Regions from separate parts of the Synechococcus sp. WC101 genome, predicted to be linked through region 1. Evidence: riboswitches for the same ligand, from Rfam matches in the RefSeq annotation. Region 1 holds a riboswitch; the other holds the start of a gene.

Region 1 (7,020 bases):
CGGGCCGGGAAGACTTGGGGCGGGTTCAGCAAGGTAAGGTAGCCGCCCTGGTCGCCGTAGTAGCGCTGCATCTCGGCCAAGAAGTCGGCCTGGGAAAGGGCCAGCGTGGCCTTGGCCTGCTCGTGGGGCAGGATCCAGACCACCTGGCAGCGGTTGCCGGGCAGGGGCAGGATGGCGAAGGGGCCGGCAGGCCAAAAGCGCTCGTAGGCGACGTTTTGGTGGTCTTGGGCAGGGGCCACCAGGGCGGTGATACACGACTGCCAGTAGTCCCAGCCGTCGCTCGGGATCCCTGCCCGCTGGCGCACTTGGGAGCGCAGGCCATCGGCGGCTACCACCAGGGAGGCGGCCAGCCGGCGGCGGCCTTGGGTCGTTTCCAGCTCTACCTCAGCCGCAGCCTCCCCGTAGGTTACGCTCTCCACCCTGGCTTCGTAGTAGCAGGTGATCTGGGGATCGGCAGCCACCCGCTCCTGGAGCACCTGCTGCAGCCGAGCATGTTCGCCGCAGTAGAAAACTGCCGTTTCCCCCACATCCTCCGGCCTAAACGTCACCCGCTGGGGAGCGTCGGCGTCGGTCAGAATCACCTGGGCAAAGGGTGTGATGTGGGGAGCCAGCGCCTCCCACACCCCGATGGCCCGAAAGATGCGGATCGACAACGGCGAAAGGGCATAGGCCAAGGGGCGCTGCCTGACTGCCTCAGCCGACTGGGCCTCAATGAGGGCCAAGCGCAGGCCGGATCCCTGCAGGGCACAAGCTAGGGTCAAGCCCGCAATGCCGCCGCCGACGATGATCACGTCGTAAACGGCTGCCAAGGTAGTCGGAGTGGGAGCAAGGGTTGTCATTTCTAGTGCTGAGTGCTGTGGGCAACTACTTCTGGGCGGGCGGAGTTTGCCGGCGTGGCGGCCCGCACCGCTCGGAACATGCCAAAGCGGCAGAGGCCAGTGCCGAAGGCCAGGCGCATGAGCAAGAAAGTGGGCACCTCCCGCAGCGACTTGATCAAGCCCACCAAGCCAAACTTCAGCAACCCTTCGGGACGGACAACCCCCTGCCAGATGGAATCCAGCCAAGAAGGAAGAGTTTCTTGCGTCCAGTCGGCAGTTTGCACCTGTCCTTCCACCAGGCCCGTGGCTTGCAACTGTTCGGCAAACCCCTCGATGCTGGAAAAGGCGGGGTGCGACCACTGATCCAACAACTGCCGCATCACCAGCCGCTCCCAGAAGTTGAGGGGCTTTTGACGGTCGTCGCGCTGGTTCCAGTCCGCCACCACCAAGATGCCGCCTGGCTTGAGCACCCGCAGCATCTCGCTGGCGTAGCGAGCCTTGTCCGGCATGTGGGGCCCCGCCTCGATGGACCAGACCACATCAAAGCTGGCGTCGGGGAAGGGCAGGTTGAGGGCGTCGGCCACCTGAAACCGGACGGGCAGATCGGGGGGGGTGAGCTCCTGGGCCCGCTGCACCTGCTGCGGGCTGATGGTGATGCCGGTCACCACAAAGCCATAGTCGCGGGCCAAGATGCGACAACTACCGCCAATGCCGCAGCCCACATCCAACACCGTCGTCCCCGGCGGCAGCCGATCCAGCCCGCCCCAGCGCACCATCTCGTGGACAAAGTCGTGCTTGGCCTGGATGAAGTTCTTCCGCCGCGGCGGGGATCCGTAGTGGCCCAGGTGAATATGCTCGCCCCAGTAGAACTCCAGGATCCCGTCTCGCGTCCATTCGTCGTAGGCGCGGGCTACCGATTCAGGAGAGCGGTACTTGCGGGCGGTCAACAGGTAGGCTCCCAATCCTATAGCTAGGAGCAGGACTAGGCCCCAAAAAACCCAGAGTGTTGGATTCATTAGAACTACCTTGAGATGGCTAGAGATGGCAATTGATGATTGTTGCTGCGGTGGCAACAGACACAGCGGGGATCCCTTCTGGCCTCCGTTGATCCAGCGGAGCAAAGCCCCACTCTCATCTTGCCCTATTTGCCAGCCGCAAGGCGGCCTAGGAGTGTCGTAGCCGCACGGTTGCCCGCGGAGGAGACGCTGGCCTGAGCAACCTTGCCGGGGGCTAGGTGGCCTGGAGCTCCTCCCTTAGACGCTGAGTGGCTGCCACCATGTTTTTCAGGGCAGGGATCACTTCCTCCCAGCGGCGGGTTTTTAGGCCGCAGTCGGGGTTGACCCAGGTTTGCTCTAGCGGCAAGTGGGCCACTCCCAGGCGCAGTTGCCGGAGAATCTGCTCGGTGTCGGGCACCGCCGGGCTGTGAACGTCGTAAACGCCGTTGCCTACCTGGTGGCGATAGCCGGCTTGGGCAATCTGCAGCAAGGTTTTGTTGCTGCTGCGGCTGTTTTCGATGGAGAGGACGTCGGCATCCAGACGCTCGATGTGCTCGATGATGTCCCCGAACTCCGAGTAGCACATGTGGGTGTGGATCTGGGTTTCGGGCTTGGCGCCAGCGGTAGTCAGGCGGAAGGCCTCCACCGCCCAACTTAAGTATTCTGGCCAGCGCTCTTTTTTCAAGGGCAGCCCCTCTCGCAGCGCTGGCTCGTCCACCTGCACCATCGCGGCTCCGGCAGCTTCCAAGTCGGCCACCTCTGCCCGCAGGGCCAGGGCAATTTGCAGGGCCTGCTCGCGACGGGAAACGTCAACGCGGGGGAAGGACCAGTTGAGCACGGTTACCGGCCCTGTCAGCATCCCCTTGACCGGCTTTTGAGTCAGAGATTGGGCCACCTTGAACTCCCGCACCGTCATGGGGCGAGGGCGAGACACGTCGCCGTAGAGAATGGGGGGACGCACGCAGCGGCTGCCATAGCTCTGCACCCAGCCGTGCTCGGTAAAGGCAAAGCCCTGCAGTTGTTGGGCGAAGTATTCCACCATGTCGGTGCGCTCGAACTCACCATGCACCAGCACATCCAGGCCAATTTCTTCTTGGATGCGGATGCACTTGGCAATTTCGGCGTCGATGGCAGCTTCGTATTCGGCCTGGGAGATCTCGCCCTTTTTGTACTTGACCCGCCACTGCCGGACTTCGGGGGTTTGGGGAAAAGAGCCGATGGTGGTGGTCGGCAGCGGTGGCAGCTTGACCTGCCGGCCTATACGCTGCTCGTAGGGAAGGGAGCGCTGGAAGTCCTGCGCCGTCAGGTTGGCCAAGGCCTGGCGCACTGTAGAGTTGGGGGGATTGAAGTCCTGGAAGGCCTGCCACTGCTGCTCCAGCTCCTGCTGCTGGGCGGCGGTGTCTTCGCCGTTGAGGGTGCGGGCCAGCAGAACCACCTCGGCCAGCTTCTGCTCGGCAAAGCTGAGAACATTGCGCAAAGGCTCTGGCAGGTGGGTTTCCAGAGCAGCGTCGTGGGGCACAAATTGGAGCGAGCAAGAAGGCTGCACCCGCAGGTTGGGGGCTAGGGCTTGCAGCTCTTGCAGAGTGGCCAGAACGGCTTTGGGCTGGATCTGCCAGACGTTGCGCCCGTCCACTACCCCCGCCCCCAGGATCTTGTCGGCGGGGAAGCCGTGGGCTCTGACCAGTTCCAGGTTGTGGCCGCGGGTGAAGTCGAGGCTGAGGCCAGCTACCGGAAGCTCCACCGCCCAGGGGTAAGTCTCCCCCAAGTCGTCAAAGTAGGTAACCAGGTGGAGAGGGATCCCCACGCTTGCAAGCCAGCGGTAGGTCTGCTCCACCGCTTCCTGAAGACTTTTGCCTTCGCTGGTCACCAAGATGGGCTCATGGACTTGCACTTCCCGGATCCCCAGGCGCTGCAGCTCCTGCAAGAGTTCTCTGTAGAGAGGAAGCAGCTTCTCCAGATCCCCCCGCAACTCGCCAGAGCGCTGGCTTAGAGCAAGAAGGGTAACCGGACTGAGGAGGACGGGGCTGGTGCGGTTTCCTAGGATCCCTTGCGCCCGTCGCACCGTGGCCAGGAAGTCGTCGAAATGGGCCTGAGGGATCGCGTCGGCCTCAATTTCCGGCACCAGGTAGTGGTAGTTGGTGTCAAACCACTTGGTCATTTCCAAGGCCGGCAGCCCCTCCTGCCCCCGCGCCATGGCAAAGTAGCGCTCCAGGCCTGATAAGCTCTGAAACCGGGAGGGAATCAGCCCCAGCCAGGTGGCCCAGTCCAAAACGTGGTCGTAGAGGGTTTGATCTCCTACGGCAATGTGGTCGAGGTTGGCCTGTCGCTGGGTTCGCCAGGCCTGACTCTCCAGATCCTGCAGCGTCGCCAACAAGGCTTCCGCCTCCAGGGTGCCGCCCCAAAAGGCCTCCAGGGCTTTCTTCAGCTCGCGGCGCTTGCCCATGCGGGCATAGCCTAGGGTTTGAGTTTCAATGGCCATAAGGTACCTTGTCCTGAATCGAATTCGGTAATTGAGGTTGCCGCCAGTTGTCATCCAACCTAGGCAGCAAGAGATGGCCGCCGACATGCCTATCGGTGGCATCCCGGCAGAAGGTTTTCCCTAGGCCAGGAAACCTGCCGGAGCTGTCAAGGCGTTCCTTCACCCTGGCGGCTTGCCCACTCTGCACAGGGGGATGCCCAGAGGACTCTTTTGTGCAACCAAAGCGAGCAACCGTCCTCCTAGCTGCCCCTGAGCTAACTGCTCAGCTCTCTTGTCCGCGCTTTTGACTGAGTGCCTACGATCCGAGAGCGTCGAAAATCCGTAAGCAGGCCGATGAAAAAACTTCGAGACGGGAACGGGCTAACGTCAAAATGGGGAGCATATCTGTACCTCGCAGATATGGTGAACTGTGGAAAAACCGCCGGCGGGCATTCTGACTTGCTCAGTTTTGGAGGGGCTGGCTTGCGTCTCAAGGCCTCTTGCAACAACGAACTAGGGATCCCAAGTCCAAAACCGGCTCACAGCTGCGGGACAGCGGCAGATTCTCACTGCACTTTCCCCGTTGCCTCTGACGGCTGATCCCCGTCAGAACCGACAGTAGACTTTATCCTATCACTGGTTTTAGCGGGACTGGGCGGATTTGAACCGCCGACCTAGCGCTTAGGAGGCGCTTGCTCTATCCAGGCTGAGCTACAGCCCCAGGTCAGGTACCTCACTGATACTAGCAGAGAGGCTAGGGGGTATCGCCGCAAGGCTGCCGAGCAATAGCGTTCTTATGGAATTGCTGGAACAAAGGCTTTGCTTTCTGACACAAAACCCAACGCGGCGGCTCACCCCAGTAGTACTCTTTTTTCCAAATGGGCAAGCGCTCCTTGATTGCATCAATGATGTAACGTGCTCCAGCAAAAGCGGCGCCGCGATGTTCAGCTGTAGCACCAACCCAAACCGCAATATCACCAATTGCAAGATGACCCTGGCGGTGACAGGCAACAGCACCGCAGAGGCCAAACTTGGCGTGGGCTTCTCGGAGGATCTTCTCGCCCTCCTTCTGGGCAAGGATCTCGTAGACTTCGTACTCCAAGCTGAGAACAGGTTTGCCCTGGCTGTGGTTGCGTACCCAGCCCTCGAAGGTTACTAAGGCACCCGCTGTGTTATTGACGAGCAAACGACTGAGTTCAGCTGGCTGGATGGTGCTATCCACAATTAGAAAACGCAGCATTTAGCCCCCACAAACTGGTGGAATGAAAACTACCAAGGCACCTTCATCTATCGGCATAGTCAAGTCACAGAACTCATGATTGACAGCAACCTTAACGTCATCCGCTGCTAGCGAAAATCCATACTTTGCTTGCAGCTGCTGATAGAGCTCTAGGTAGTTTGCTGCACTGGTTTGCAGCACTTCGCTGCTCCGCTGAGCCTGTTCCCGCAGCACTGCTACATATTGAATTGTTACGGTCTTACTTAGGACAGATTGAGTTACCATGGCTGCAACTACCCCAAACTGATTGGAAAGTGGCATACTCCTCGGCGGTATTGACGTTCATGAGCTCGACCTCATGGTTGGGGGTAACTAGGGTGCAGGGCTGCCTGCTGAGGATTTCCACAGGGCAGTACACCCCTTCCGCGTAAGCCCTTTCTAGTACCGCTGCAGCTTGAGGAGTATAGATGGCGCAAAGAGCTTCCGGGAAGCCGCGCTCGGGGTTAACATAGCAAGTTGCGATTGTTTCGGCTTGGTAGTGATCCAGCAGCTTTTGGATTGTTTCTGACCGAAGGTTCAGTAGATCACAGGCAACAACCAACCAGTTAGCTTCAGGATGAGTATTCAAGGCAGTCAATAGGCCACTGATCGGGCCAACGCTTTCTACTAGATCTGGTAGTGTGGGCAAGAGCTCTAGAGCTGTGCCCGACCACTGACCGGCACGCGCTGACAAGTAAACCTGCTGGCAGTAGGGCTGCAGCAGTTCATAGAGATAGGCGGCGTGGGGTTTGCCAAAAGGGTTCAGCAGCGCTTTATCGCGACCCATGCGCTTGCTACGTCCCCCTGTGAGCACCAAGCCATAGAGGGGACGTTCCAGGAGGGCGTTTTTGCCGCCGGACTTAGTTACTAGGCGGGTCTCCTGGATGCAGATATGGGGCGACACCGACTTGCACATGTCATAGATTGTCAGCGCTGCTGTTGCCGCACCACAGAGAGCTTCCATTTCAACCCCTGTCTTAGCGCTGGTCTTGACAGTGCAGTGGATGGTTACAAGCAAGTGATCATCAATTGTGATATCAAAGGTGCAGTCTTCAACAGGGATCTGATGACAAAAGGGGATCAGTTGGTCAGTTCTTTTAACAGCCATTGTACCGGCAATGGTTGCTGTCTGAAATACCGGTCCTTTTTTCAGGTGGATATCTTGGCCAACAACATAGGATCTGAGAGCAGGTGGCAGTTGAACTCTTGCCCGTGCTGTGGCCGTTCGCAAAGACACCGACTTGTGGCTAATATCTACCATATGCGGATGGCCTTGAGCATTAAGATGGGCCCATGTACGATCAGCTTTGTCCATAGAGCTAGCCCCCTAAGCCGTACATTGGGTGTGAGACCTGCTCAACCCGGCGCAGTGGTTTCATCCCCAAAAGCTGCTGGTAAATTTGCTGACGTTGGCCTGGTGTTTTGTCTCGAACCGAGAGACCCTCCTCACTAAATAGGCAGGCAAAGAGACGACCATCAGCTGTCAAGCGC
Region 2 (7,719 bases), on a different contig from region 1:
GTTCGGGGGAAAGGCGACGCACCCGGCGAAAGTCTGCCCCCGCCACGATGGCGCCGGCGTAGGCTCCCGTTTTGAAATCGGGCTTTTGCCCCGGCTGGACAGGGGAAGCTGTCTGGAGGGATCCCACAAACAGCAAAGCGCGGTAAAGATCGGCCCCACGGAGGTCAGCATTGCGCAGGTTGGCCCCGCAGAGGTTGGTGTGGCTAAGATCGCAATCCCGCAGGTCAGCCCCTTCTAGGCTGGCATCGCTGAAGTCTACCCCCCGCAACGAGGTGCCATGGAGATCGGCTCCTTCCAGCATCGTGCCCAGGTTAACCACGCGGATGCCGTTCACGCGATCCCGCTGGTAGCCGCCTTTGCCGTCCAAAATGGGCCGGCCCAGGTGTTCGTCGCGGCGCAGGGGGCTGAGCAAGTTGGCGGTGGAGAGGAAGCGCAGGATCTTGGCTTTGCCAAAGCGATCCACGCCGTTGAGGAGCGCCGCCGTGCGCCCAGCCGCAATGGCCCGCTCCAGGGGCCAGTCGTCCAACTGCCCGTCAGGGGAGAGAACCAGGTTGGAGATGCCCTCGAAGTAGGCGTCGATGGTCTGCTGCTGGGTGATGATGTTCTGCTGGATGGTGAGGTCGCGGGAGATGACGTACTGCCGCCAGGCGATGTAGGCGGCCAGGAGGGCGATCAGGATCTGACCTGTAGCCCCGAACACCTCGCCCAAAGCCCCGATGGCCTCCCAGCTCAGGGATCCCAGGGCCGAGAAGGCTCCACTCCAGACCAATCCTCCCATCACCGCCAAGCCGAGAGCTGCTGCCGCCCACCCCAGGCTGGGCCAGGTGGTCAGCCACTGCCAGAGGTCGCGCCCGATCTGCACCCAGAGCGGCTGCCCCCACCAGCCGGCCAGGCCCAGCCAAGCCAGCACCGCCCCCCAGCCCAGGGCCGGCTGCCCTGCCCACTGGCCCAGCAGCAGCAGCAGGGCTGGGATCCCCAACAACAGCAGGTTGAGCAGGGGGCGCCCAGACGAGAGGGAAGCCAGCGGCAACTCTTGGGAGGAGCCTTCGCGGGCAAGGGCTTCGTCGGTCATGGCAAGGGTATACTCTAGGGGTAGCGTTGGATCTACAAAAAGAAGCCTGCGTCAGTCCGTATTTGGAGTTGGGGAAGAGGGCAGGATCCTGCCTGTCAGGTTTGGTAGGATAGCCTCGACCCTCCTTCCTTCTCTGGCCCAGCCTGGTGTGGGGATGACTCCTATGATCTCTTCCTTATCGTTCATCCGTCTGCAGAAATCCGGCGAACACCAATTTACAGCAGTCCTGCCTGACTTGCGGTTGCAGCGTCACGGCTCCGCGACGCTGACGCGACTGGCCACCTCTTTGCTGTTGAGCACCAGCTTACTGCTGGCGGCAGGAAGGGATCCCAGTTGGGCGCAAACTTCCCTGGACACCGGCCTTTTGGAGAAGCAGGCCCTGCCCCAAGCGCCGCCGCTGCCGGACGACCGCCCCGCCATTTTTGTGGATGCCGCCAATGGCAGCGATACCCAAGGGGATGGATCCCGCAACAACCCCTTCAAGACCATCACCCATGCCATCAGCCGGGCGCCAGCCGGCAGCATCATCCAGCTTCTGCCGGGGGTGTACAGCGCAGAAAGCGGCGAAGTCTTCCCCATCCGCCTCAAGGCCGGCCTTATCTTGCGCGGGGACGAGTCCACCTTGGGAGAGGGCTACCTGATCGATGGCGGCGGCACCTACATGAGCCCGACCTTGGCCCGGCAAAACGTTGCCCTGCTGGCAGAGACCGGCTCAGAGGTGCGGGGGGTTACCCTGCGCAACCAGGGTCGGCGCGGCTACGCCCTCTGGGTAGAATCGGCTTCCCCGCGCATTCTCAACAACAGCTTTGTGGGCAGCATCCACGACGGCATTTTCATCGCCGGCGCCTCCAACCCCTGGATAGAAGGCAACCGCTTCTACAAAAACGGGGCCAACGGCATCTCCGTCTTGGGCACCTCCCAGCCCACCATTGTCAACAACCTCTTCCAAGAGACCGGCTTTGGCCTCACCATCGACCAGCGCTCGGCGCCGATTGTGCGCAACAACCGCATCCTGCAAAACCGCACTGGCATTGTTGTCGGCGGCAGCGCCCGTCCCATCCTGCGCAACAATCTCATCGCCCGCAACTTGGAAACCGGTCTCACGGCCATCACCAACGCCCAGCCAGACTTGGGCACGGCCTCGGAGCCGGGCAACAACATTTTTGAGGGCAACGGCCAGTACGACATCCTCAACGCCACCCGCGGTCTGCGCCTCAACGCCAACGGCAACCAACTGGCCGGCAAAACCAAAGGGGAACTGAATCTGGCCGGCCAGACCACGGTGGCTGCGCTGCCCAGCAACGCCCCGCCACCCATTGCGGCAGGCGGCTTGACGCTGCCCACAACTCCGCAGGCCGAGCCTCCGGCTCCCAGCAGGGATCCCCAGCCGGCGGCGGCCTCTCCCACCTTGCCGGTGGTGACGGTGCCCCAATCGACTGCCCCCGTTCCCCCTCCTGCAGCGGGATCGGGAGGGCGCATTTTGCCCAGTGCCCCCCCTCAGCCGGCAGGCGCTCAACCCCAGGAGTTTGTTGCCGTCCCCTTCACCCCCGATGGCTCCACCACGCCTGCCCAACCGGTTGAGCCTGCTCCTGCCACTCCCGTCCGCCAGCAATCTGTGGCTCCTCTCACGGATATTACTACCCTCCTGCCACCCCCGGCTCGCCGACAAGCGGGCAGCAGCCCAACAACCCCCCCTGTTCCCGTTGCCGCGGCTCCAGAACCGGCGGTAGCCCCAGCAGAGTCGGCCACCCGCTTTCGTGTGCTGGTGACCCCCAAGGGCAGCGACGATTTGCAGCGGCTGCGGCAGCTCGTCCCCGAAGCGGTGGAGACCGTGTTCAACGGCAGGAGGGTGCTGCAGGCCGGCCTCTACGACAGCCGCAGCCAGGCCCAGTCAGTCTTGGATCGGCTGTTGGACGCCGGCTTTGACGCGGTGGCGGAGATGATCTTCCGTTGACCTCACTGCCCAGGGATCCCCCCCGGCAGGATAGGAACTCCCCAGCAGGGAATGTATGATGCCTAGCACGGCTTTTTCCAGAGCAATGGGGAGGAAAGCCGTGCCGTCAGGTTGTCCTGGGGATCAGCCAGGGCAAGCAATGGGGAAAGTCCGGTGCAAATCCGGCGCTGTGCCGCAACTGTGATGGGCTGAGGCCCTCAGTCAGGATGCCCGCCTGCGGCTTTGGCTCAAAGCTTAGCCCTTCCGCGTCGCACGGAAGCAGGAGCAACCGGATGAAAGTAACTGTATGTCTCAGCCTTGGGCTGGGGATCTTGAGTTTGGGGATCCCGGCCTGGGGGCAGGCAATCTTGGATACCGGCCTCAGCGCCGAGATTTTGAATCAACCCGTCACCACCCCGTTTCGCCGTCCCGGCCTGCTGCGAGAGTCTTCCCGCCCAGTCTATGTCATCACCCGCCAGCAGATGCGCCAGCAAGGGGCAAGGACGGTGCAGGAAGCCCTGCGCTACTTGCCCGGGATCCTCAGCGATGGCACAGCGGGAACTCAGTTGGGAGCTCTTAGCTCTCAATTCATGCGAGGGGCGCGAACGGCGCAGGTATTGGTGCTCTTGGATGGCCGCCCTCTCAACGATCTGGGTTTTTTCGGGGGGTTTGACCTCTCGCAAATCACCACCGATGTCGTCGAGCGAATTGAAGTCTCCCCCGGCGGCGGCTCTACCCTGTACGGCTCAGACGCCGTTGGCGGCGTGATCAACATCGTCACGGTGGAGCCGCAGCCAGAAACGGAGACGGTGCTGGAAGCGGCGGTCGGCAGCTACGGTCTCAATGAGCAAGGGATCCAAAGTCGCGGCCAAGCCCAGGATCTGGGCTGGGTGCTCAGCTATCGCCGTCTGCAAAGTAACAACGACTTTCCCTTTGCCATTGAGCGGCTGGGCAAGTCAGGCAGGCGGGAAAACTCGGCGGTGGAGTACCACAACTTGCAGGCCAAGCTCACCTGGCAACTGGCCGAAGATCAAGTCCTAACAGCCAACGCCCTCTACCTCAACAAAGCCTTTCGCGTGCCCGGCAGTGTAGAGTTTCCCTCTCCCGACGCAGAGCAAAACACCAACGATCTGCTGCTGGATCTCAGTTGGCTGTGGACTCAGGAAACAGGATCCCTGCAGGCAAGAGTCTTTTTGGACGATCTCAACTACCGCTTCAGCGCTCCGCAAAGCCAGGGATCCCGCGACGTCATCTTGCGCAATGGCTGGGGATCCCAGCTTCAATATGCTTGGCAGGCCGGCGAAAACCTAGAGGGAGTTTTGGGGGCAGATTATCGCTCTATCTCAGCCCGCAATACGACTTTTTCTTTTGCCAGGGGTTCTGCCAATATCAACTACGACGATACGGTTAACCAGGGGGCCCTGTTTGCCCGCCTGGACTACAGCCCGGATCCCCAGTTCCACCTCGACCTGGGCATCCGTCAGGACTTCAGCAGTTTGGCCAACGGCTCGGCCACCTCGCCGGCTGTGGGGATCCGGTGGGCAGTTGCCGAGGGAACTACCTTGAGGGCCAGCTACGCCGGCAGCTTTCGCACCCCCTTGATCTCGGAATTGTTCTTTCGGCTGCGCGGCTTTTTTGAAGTGGATGGCAACCCCAATCTCCGCCCAGAGCGAGGGGAAAGCTTTGACATTGGCTTAGATCAAGCCTTGGGAGATTTTGGCCTGCTGCGCTTGACTTTTGCCCACAACCGCATCCGCGATGGCATCACCTTTGTCAGCCTTGGGCCGCGCCGAGGAACCTATGAAAATATTGGGCTGGTTGAATACACCGGCCTGGAGGCAGCTTTGGATGTGCGGCTGGGGGAAAACTGGATGCTTTTTGCCAACTACACCCTCAATGATCCCATCATCCGCGCCGCCCTTGACCCAGCTACAGTTGGCAAGCAGCTAGCCTTTGTGGGAGCCGATAGCCTGAACTTAGGCCTGACCTACCGTCACGAGCAAGGCTGGCACAGCTCAATTTTAGTCCATCACATTGGGAGCTTTTTTACCAACAACACCAACACGGAATCCCTGCCAGGCTACACCACCGTAGCTTGGCGAGGAGGGATCCCGTTGACTGAGGACCTAAGCCTAGAGATGGGGATCGACAACCTGCTAGACGAGCAGTATGAAGTCTTCCCCGGCTATCCCGGCGTTGGTCGCACGCTGAGGGTGAACCTGCGGGGGCAATTTTAGCGACATCTCAGGCTGTTTTTAACTCCCTGGCTAGCCATTTGTAGGGTGCTTCTAGTTTGGAAGCAACTGTATGACGATCTCAACCAGAATCTCGACTCAAGCTGAGGCCAAACATTACCTTTGGGTTTGTACCACCTGTGGATCTCGCTGGGTCAACGGCCAAAAAGAAGGGACTAGCAAAGGAGAAATGCTCCTGGCTGCCTTGCAATCGCAGGTGCTCAATCCTCAATTGCAGCTTAAGCCGGTTGCCTGTATGAGCGGCTGCAGCCATGCCTGCGTGATTGCCCTGGCAGCCCCTGGAAAGATGACCTACGTGTTTGGAGATCTCGATCCCCAAGACGTAGAGCCAATCTTGCAAACAGCGAAGCTGTATTTGACAAAGCCCGATGGCGTCCTGCCCTGGGCAGAGCGCCCTCTTAAAAAGGGGGTGATTGCCCGCATTCCACCAGTCCAATAGGAGCAACCTATGGCCGCTTTCAGCCCCTGGATCACGCCTCTAAACCAGAGTTGGCAGGAGGTTTCCCCCACTGGCTGGATAACTCTCTACGAAGGGATCCCGGCTCACATCGACTGTCTTGGGCCATTGCTCTATGAGCTCTTTCAGGAGCGCTGGGCCGAGATCCAAGTGGGCCAGGTGGTGGAGGGAGGAGTGCTGGAGGCGGCCTTCAAGGATCCCCCTGCTCTCTGTGTGCTCTACGACGGCTATTTGACCGTGGCCACCGAAACTTGGCATTTGCACCTGTGTCTAGAAGAGCACCAGGGCGGCCCCTACAGCAGAACTCCACCTGAGCTGCGCCGCAAAAGATTGGTCGGCCGCGCCGCCCTCTATCGCCGCCTCAATCTGCAGGGCCAGCCTCGCCAATGGGGGATCCAATTTTGGAACGGAGCAGAGGAATCGCTGCTGCAGATCTTTTTGCCCAGTCCCTTTTTGGGGCCAGGAGAAGACTACCTGCCCGAAGGCAAAGCCGACTATCAGAAGCTCTCCCTTTATGAACGCCTGCGGGCCATTTACGTCGAGGGAAAAGAGCGGATCCCGTATGAAGATAACCCCCTCAAGCGGCCCTATTTGGCGGTTTGCCGTTCCAGCCGCTGCTATCCTTCTCGCCACTATCAGCCCGTTGTGGAAGCTCTGCAATCGGCCCTGCGGGAAGCCAATTTGGATATTCAGGTCATTACTTCCGGATGCCTAGAAGTCTGTCAACAAGGGCCGGTGGTTTTTTACTCCGGAGATCGCACCTGGTACAAGCGGGTTACCCCCCAAGTAGCGCGGCAAATTCTCCAGGAGCATCTGCTAAAGAACTGCCCCTTGAAAGCTCACCTTTTTCCTGGAGATTAGCCTATGGTTAGCCTACAAGCTCTTGTCCAGTCCATCCCCAAGCCTCGCCGCGGGATCCCAGAAGTAATTTGGATCCAAGCCAGCCGAGATCTAGCCCAAGGTCGATTTTGGCCCAGCCTATTTACCACCATCGGCTGCCTGAGCAACATTGCCTATACCTGCACGCTTCCTTTTGTAACTGTTGGCATCATCGCGGGCACCACGTTAACTCGCCAAAGGGCAATTATTAGCGCTTCGATGATTTGGCTGGCCAACCAAATCTTTGGCTACACCTGGCACAACTATCCCCGTACACCTGATTCTTTTGCTTGGGGGTTGGTCTTGGGGATCGGCACGGTGGGGGTCGCTTTTGCTGCCGGCTACCGACCTCTGTTTTCTCAGTCCAAACCTATTAGGCCAAGGCAATTGCTGCTGAACTATCTTTGGATCCCAGCCATGCTGATCCTAGGGTTCCTTGCTTTTGAAGGGCTGATCTTGGCAGCCGGCCTGGTTCTGGGCGGAACGGAGGGCTTGACCCTGCCCATCTTGGCCAAGATCTGGCTGGACAACTGGCTGTGGACGGGATTTTGGCTTGGGATCCACGCGCTGCTGGCGTGGGACAGAGGACGCCGGTTGTGGTGGGAGAGGGGAAACTTCGCTGATCTGGAGCATCCCTAAGGGAGATCCAGGCCACAATGGGGGTGACCTGTGCCAGAAGGGATCCCTTTGCCGCCTCCTCAACTTGCCAACTCCCCTTTTGCTCGCCTCCCTGCTTCCTGTCGCTTGCTGCTGTTTAGCGGCAAGGGAGGGGTGGGCAAAACCACCCTCACCTGTGCCCTGGCCCGTCACCTGGCCCAGACACAACCAGAGCGACGTCTGCTGTTGCTGTCCACCGACCCGGCCCACTCCCTGGGGGATGTGCTGGGGATCCCGGTGGCGGACGTTCCCCAACCCCTGCCGGATTGGCCCAACTTGCAGGTGCGCGCCTTGCACGCTGAGGTGTTGCTGCAGGATTTTAAGCGGACCTACGGCCTGGCTCTGGAGCTCATTGCCGAGCGGGGTAGTTGGCTGGGCAGGGAAGATCTCCTGCCCCTGTGGGATCTAAGCTGGCCGGGGGTGGACGAGCTGATGGCCATCCTGGAGGTCAATCGCCTGCTGGCAG

What was found. A riboswitch is a leader RNA that binds a small molecule or an ion and turns the genes downstream of it on or off. The one in region 1 is predicted to bind cobalamin.
Region 2: linked by a shared signal. The riboswitch ahead of NW809_RS01525 (TonB-dependent receptor) and the one ahead of metE (5-methyltetrahydropteroyltriglutamate--homocysteine S-methyltransferase) in region 1 are both predicted to bind cobalamin.

Annotation. Positions count from the first base shown of each region.
Region 1 is NZ_JANSHG010000121.1:428-7,447, reverse strand. Features, by position in the region: partial or broken gene NW809_RS09070 (FAD-dependent hydroxylase) at 1-839, opposite strand, end outside; gene NW809_RS09065 (methyltransferase domain-containing protein) at 842-1,834, opposite strand; gene metE (5-methyltetrahydropteroyltriglutamate--homocysteine S-methyltransferase) at 2,049-4,292, opposite strand; cobalamin riboswitch at 4,698-4,903, opposite strand; tRNA gene NW809_RS09055 (tRNA-Arg) at 4,918-4,992, opposite strand; gene NW809_RS09050 (molybdopterin synthase catalytic subunit) at 5,026-5,511, opposite strand; gene NW809_RS09045 (MoaD/ThiS family protein) at 5,512-5,775, opposite strand; gene moaC (cyclic pyranopterin monophosphate synthase MoaC) at 5,750-6,844, opposite strand; partial or broken gene NW809_RS09035 (cyclic pyranopterin phosphate synthase MoaA) at 6,849-7,020, opposite strand, start outside.
Region 2 is NZ_JANSHG010000011.1:13,267-20,985, forward strand. Features, by position in the region: gene NW809_RS01515 (pentapeptide repeat-containing protein) at 1-1,072, opposite strand, end outside; gene NW809_RS01520 (DUF1565 domain-containing protein) at 1,236-3,026, shown strand; cobalamin riboswitch at 3,118-3,259, shown strand; gene NW809_RS01525 (TonB-dependent receptor) at 3,299-5,242, shown strand; gene NW809_RS01530 (DUF1636 domain-containing protein) at 5,313-5,699, shown strand; gene NW809_RS01535 ((2Fe-2S) ferredoxin domain-containing protein) at 5,709-6,578, shown strand; gene NW809_RS01540 (hypothetical protein) at 6,582-7,235, shown strand; gene NW809_RS01545 (ArsA family ATPase) at 7,284-7,719, shown strand, end outside.